DNA from 2 places in the Mesorhizobium sp. M2A.F.Ca.ET.043.05.1.1 genome. Region 1 is predicted to be linked to the other one. Evidence: riboswitches for the same ligand, from Rfam matches in the RefSeq annotation. Region 1 holds a riboswitch; the other holds the start of a gene.
The links. Region 1 has a riboswitch for cobalamin ahead of EJ069_RS04110 (DUF1636 family protein). Riboswitches for the same ligand answer to the same signal wherever they lie in the genome.
Positions count from the first base shown of each region.

Region 2: it holds a riboswitch for cobalamin, as region 1 does, so the genes downstream of both, EJ069_RS13075 (CbtB domain-containing protein) here and EJ069_RS04110 (DUF1636 family protein) in region 1, are expected to answer to the same signal.

Region 1 is NZ_CP034446.1:867,453-870,418, forward strand. Features, by position in the region: gene EJ069_RS04100 (cobaltochelatase subunit CobN) at 1-434, opposite strand, end outside; gene cobW (cobalamin biosynthesis protein CobW) at 465-1,502, opposite strand; gene EJ069_RS04110 (DUF1636 family protein) at 1,505-1,930, opposite strand; cobalamin riboswitch at 1,970-2,175, opposite strand; gene EJ069_RS04115 (winged helix-turn-helix domain-containing protein) at 2,206-2,966, opposite strand, start outside.
Region 2 is NZ_CP034446.1:2,646,034-2,648,999, forward strand. Features, by position in the region: gene EJ069_RS13060 (DUF6428 family protein) at 1-233, shown strand, start outside; gene EJ069_RS13065 (PilZ domain-containing protein) at 471-743, opposite strand; gene EJ069_RS13070 (histidine phosphatase family protein) at 862-1,434, opposite strand; adenosylcobalamin (AdoCbl) riboswitch at 1,540-1,617, shown strand; gene EJ069_RS13075 (CbtB domain-containing protein) at 1,666-1,875, shown strand; gene EJ069_RS13080 (CbtA family protein) at 1,978-2,718, shown strand; gene EJ069_RS13085 (hypothetical protein) at 2,805-2,966, shown strand, end outside.

The DNA.
Region 1 (2,966 bases):
TCGCGGAAATAGCCGAGCAGGACGTCCAGCTCCGCACGCGGCAGGGTCGAGGCTTCGATCAGCCGCTGGTCCTCGTCATGACTTTCGCCGGGCAGCAGCGCCAGCTTGATGCCGCGCTCGCGCGCCACCGCGGCGAGCTGGTCGCAACCATAGCGCCACCAATCATAGCCGCCGAGGATGCGGACGAGGACGACCCTGGCGTGGCGGGCGACGCTGTCGATCCAGAGATCGACCGACATCGGGTGGCGAAGATCGCGCAAGGCTGCCAGCCGCATCGAGGGCAGCCGCGCGGCATCGGCCTTCCAAGCAGCGGCCAGGCCGGCGAGATCGCTGTCGGTGAAGGACAGCGCCACGACATCCGCAGGCGTCTGCCTGAGGTCGATCGGCTCGGCGAGATCGTCGAGCGAAGCGGATGTGGTGGCGAGGATATGCATAGCGGTTCGGGTCGGCCTTTCGTATTGGCCTCAGCCGGCGAGGATACGCTCGATCGCCGGGCGGTTCAGCCCCTTGAGGCCAATGACGACGAGCCGCGAGCGGCGGTCGTCCTCGGCCGTCCAGGCGCGGTCGTAATAATGGTTGACGCGCGGGCCGACGGCCTGGAGCAGAAGCCGCATCGGCTTGCCGCCGACCTCGACAAAACCTTTGACGCGCAGCACATTTTCCTGCTCGGCGGCAAGGGCGACGCGCTTGGCCAGCTCGTCCGGACTGGCGATCGACGGGATGTCGATGACGAAGGAATCGAAATCGTCATGCTCGTGGTCGAGCTCATCGTCGTGATGGGTCTTGCGGTTCTCGATATCGTCCTCGACGGCGAGGCCGAGGCCGAGCAGCACCGAAGGATCGACCTTGCCCTGCGCGGTCGGCACGATTTTCACGGCGCGCGCCACATGCTCGCCGATGACGGCGTTGGCGCGCTGAGAGCCCGCTGCGTCCATCAGATCGCTCTTCGACAGGATGATCAGGTCGGCGCAGGCGATCTGGTCCTCGAACACCTCTTCGACCGGATCGTCATGGTCGACCGAGTCGTCCGCCGCGCGCTGCGCCTGGAGCGCATCCATGTCGGAGGCAACGCGGCCGTCGGCCAGCGCCGGGCCGTCGACCACGGCAACGACGCCGTCAACCGTCACGCGGCTCTTCACCGTCGGCCACTGAAAAGCCTGCACAAGCGGTTTCGGCAGAGCGAGGCCGGAAGTCTCGATCAGGATGTGGTCGACCTTCGGCGTGCGGGACAGGATCTGGTCGAGCGCCGGCACGAAATCGTCGGCGACGGTGCAGCAGATGCAGCCATTGGCGAGCTCGACGATGTTTTCCTCCGGGCAGGTGTCGACGCCGCAGCCTTTCAGGATCTCGCCGTCGATGCCGACATCGCCGAATTCGTTGACGATGATTGCCAGCCGCTTGCCCTTGGCGTTCTCGAGCAGGTTGCGGATCAGCGTCGTCTTGCCGGCGCCGAGGAAGCCGGTGACGACGGTGCAGGGCACGCGGGAAACGGAAGCGTTCATGGTCAGTCCTTCAGCATGTCGAGAGGAGGGATGCGGGCAACCAGGCCGCGCTTGAGGGAATCGGGCCGGCCGCGCCAGGGGATAAGGCCGTCGGCCGAGGTGGCGAAGAGCTTTGCGCCGGCGACGAGGTCGGCGCCGCTGGTGGTGTCCAGATCGCCGAAGACGTAGCTCCAGCAGCCGTCGCGCAGAAGTGCTGCGCTCAGCCGGCGCTTGCAGTTGCCGAGGCATTCGACGGTGCGGATGCGAATTTTTTCGCTCGAGGCGGCGCGGCGCGTGTCTTCGGCAAGCAGCGCGCCGGCGCGCGGATGGGCGTCCGAGCCGGTTTCGTCGCGGCAGGACGAGCAGACGATGACGGTCACGCCGCCCAACGCGTCGGGCTCGGACGGAATGTCCGCGATGTTTGCCGGGAAACTGCCGTTGCGATCCAAAACCAGGCTCCTTGCCCGGAAAACCCGCCGGGCATTCGGATACTTAAAGTCTCAGACGGCAGGTCTCCTGGCTCGCGGGTCGTCGCCTCAGATGCCGCCTTCCCGGGAACATCCCAGTGGTTTTCGGCCGGGGCTCGTCGCTTACAGTTGCGGGGACAGCCGCGGATTTGGGTTTTTGGGCCCGCACCGCATTCCCTCTTGGCTCCTCCCTTTGCCGGGAGAAGACCGTCTGGGTCAAGATTTAGGCTTACGGCTGGGCGCCTGTCAACGCGCGGCTACGACGCCGCGATGTCGGCCAGCGCCGGGCCGAGGTCGCCGGCCGCCGTCACTTCGATCGCCTCCAGGCCGAGCCAGCCCTGCATCTGCTTCAGCTCCTCGAAGAGCTGGGCTGCCGTCTCCGGCGGCGCGTCGGGCTCGGCATAGGCGGCATGGACGCGCAGCACGCTGGCCGGGCGGTCGGCGCGCAGATCGACACGGGCGACGATGCGGTCGCCGAGCAGAAAGGGAAGCACGTAGTAGCCGTATTGGCGCTTTTCGGCCGGCGTATAGATCTCGATGCGGTAGCGGAAATTGAAGAGCTTTTCGGTGCGCGTGCGTTCGAAAACGACGGGATCGAAAGGGGCGAGCAGGGCGCGCGCCTCGATCCGGCGCGGGATTCGCGCGTCCTTGTGGAGATAGGCGGGCTTGTCCCAACCCTCGACCTTCACCGGCAGCAATTCGCCGGCTTCGACCAGCTCATCGATGCGGTCCTTCGTGTCGCCGGGCGCCAGGCGAAAATAGTCGCGGAGGTCGCCATAGGCGGCGATGGCGTGGGCGCGAGCGGAAATGCGCAGCAATTCGCGATGCGCGTCCTCGACCGAGGGCACCGGCAGGTCGAGCACGGCCTGCGGCAAAACGCGCTCCGGCAGGTCGTAATAGCGTTCGAAGCCGCGCCGGTAGGCGGTGGTGATGCGTCCGGCCCAGAACAGCCATTCGAAAGCGTGCTTGGCCTCGCTCCAGCCCCACCAGCCGCCATTGCCCTTGTGGCCCTCGATAT
Region 2 (2,966 bases), 1.8 Mb from region 1:
TCCGCAAGGTCTCGGATCACGTGGCCCTCGACCAGTCGGCCAAGCTGACCTTCGAGGTCAGCGACGGCGTGCGCCCGATGGAACTGCACCGCGCGGCCCAGCCAAGCGTCGTTGGCGGCGCCATCGAGGTCGAGCTTTCGCCACGGCCGGCGAGCTGCAAGCCGCGTGACCGCTGGCTGAAGGAACAGGCGGCCGTGGGAAAACCGTGTTGCGGAGAGAGCCGCTGCTGCTGACCGGCGAACGCAGCCTAAGCGCCGCCGCTTCAGAATCTGATCATGCCATTGTGCTGCAACAAATAGAGGCCCACGAGAATGATAGCGATCAGCGCCACCCAAACGGCTGTCCTGCTCATGCGCGAAAATCCCAGTTGATCGGCCCTCATGAACGCACGCGCCGCGGTTGCGTTCCCGATGTGCCGGGTTGCATTCCATCCGGACAGGATCAAGTCACGAATTGCCGAGGACCACGCGTCAGCCCCTCGGCGCGTTGCTGTAGAGCGCCACGCCGATGCGATCGTTGCGCCGCCACCGCACCAGGGCGCGATAGATCATATCGTCGGCTGGGACCTCGAGCAGGAAGCGTTCCGGGATCTCCGTATCGGCGGCGACGCGCAACTCCGCGCCCTGCTCGTGCTGATTCCTGACCGAGCAGCCGATCCTGACGTCACCGGCAATGATCGTGGCTTCCTTGAGCACGAATTCGCGCGCATGAAGACGGCGCTCGGTCTCGGGATAATTGGCCATATCCGGCGGCTCCTAAGGCAAGGCTCTCCTCGCCACAGGGCAGCACCATAGCAGCAAGGCGTTTCCGTTCCGTTAGCGGTTGCTGAAACAGCAGGATTCGAAAAGCTGTTCTCCAGCGCTATCTCGCCCCGGCGACTCCGCTCGCGTGCAGCACCCAGCGGCGGCCGTCGCTGCGGAACTCGGTGAACGACAGCGGCTCGATGTCGATCTTCCAAACCGAGGAGAGCGGCGCGCCCAGCACATGCACGATGGCGGCGCGGATCGGCACGGCATGGGTGAGCGCGATGGTGTGCCCGCCCTCGCCGGCCAGCCGCTCCATCAGCGCGGCACCCCGCCGGGCGACGGCGGCAAGCGATTCGCCGCCATGGGGTGCAGCGTCCGGATCGGCAAACCAGGCCGCCATGCCTGCCGGGTCCTCGGCCTGCACCTGCTCGAAGCTTTTGCCGGCCCAGCGCGCGAAATCCTGCTCGGCAAGCAGCGGCTCGACCGTGGCATCCAGGCCGAGCGCCTCGGCCGTCCTGCGCGCGGCAAGCGCCGGACTTGTCCAGACGCGGTCGGCCCGGCGCAGCGACGAAGCGATCGCGCCGGCGCGATCGAGGGCGCTCGGCTCCGGCGCCTCGTCCGTCGGAAAGCGGCCCTTGCGCGCGGCCTGCGTCGCGCCGCTTGCGATCATCGTCAGGCGGGCGAACATCCCAAAACTCCGTGGTCCAGTGAAATTTCGGCCAGGCGAAGCCGCGTTGGCCATTACATGTCGTTGACAGGCGAACGAACTGCTGACAAGTGTTTTAGCGCTATACGGGATTGGAAGCCGGTGCGAGTCCGGCACGGTCGCGCCACTGTGATCGGCACCAGCCGAAAGTCAGGCCTTATCCCGCAGCCACAGTTGGATCAACGGGACGCAGCATCCCAGTAGGAGGTCAAAATGTCCGACACCACCTTCGCCCCGACCTACGGCCCGGTTGCGATTCCCGTCCGCGAGCTTCTGCCCTGGGCAATCTTTGCCGGCCTGATGCTGATGCTGATGATCTATTTCGTCGGCGCGGAAGAAGGCGCGACGTCGCTGATCCGCGGCACGGTAGTGCATGAATTCGTGCATGACGGCCGCCACCTGCTCGGCTTCCCCTGCCACTAGGAGCGATTCAGCGAAGGCTGAACCGTCCTAAGTTTTGGTCTGACGCAATTCCGGGAGGAAAACGCTTAATTTTTCCGGAAAATTGCTTGAAGGGACTCTGACATGGTCGGAAAACTTTTGCTGCGCGGCATGCTTGTCGGGCTGGTGGCGGGGATTTTGGCGTTCGCCTTCGCCCGCGTCTATGGCGAGCCGCAGGTCGACAAGGCGATCGCCTTCGAGGAACAGCAGGCGCAGGCCGCCGGCGAGGCGCCGGAGCCCGAGATGGTCAGCCGCGCCACGCAGGCAGGCATCGGTCTGGCGACCGGCGTGCTGGTCTATGGCGCGGCGCTTGGTGGGCTGTTCTCGCTGGTCTTCGCCTATGCCTATGGCCGGCTGAGCTCGCTCGGCCCGCGCGGCACCTCGGCGCTGCTGGCGCTGCTCGGTTTCCTTGCCGTGATCGTGGTTCCGAGCCTCAAATACCCGGCCAACCCGCCCGCGGTCGGCAATCCCGAAACCATCGCCTACCGCACCGAACTGTTCTTCATCATGATCGTCATCTCGATCGCCGCGATGGTGGCGGCGGTCGGCCTGGCGCAGCGGCTGTGGAGCAGGCTCGGCGCCTGGAATGCCTCGATCGTGGCTGGGCTCGCCTTCCTCGTCGTCTTCGCGCTGGTGAAGGCGGCCCTGCCCGACATCAACGAAGTGCCGGAGAACTTCTCGGCGACGGTGCTGTGGCAATTCCGCGTCGCCTCGCTCGGCATCCAGCTGGTGCTGTGGACCGTCGTCGGACTCGGCTTCGGCGCTGTTGCCGAGCGCGTGGTCGCAGTGCGCGACCAGCGCGGCTCCGCCCGCCGCTACGCCTGAAACCCATGCGCTGGCCGCCACGGTTCTTTGCCCTGGCGGCCAAAGCGGCTCAACGGTCGACACGACCGCTGAGCCGCTTTGGTCTTTTGTTTTCTCGCAATTCCGGACGGAAAACCGCGGCACACTTTTCCTGGAATTGCTCGGTTGCGGCACTGTTCGCCCTGCTGGCGACAGCCTCGGCGCTGGCGCATAGCGGCTCCTCGGCCCCGCCTCCCGCGGGCATCCAGATCCCCAGCCTCACCCACGGC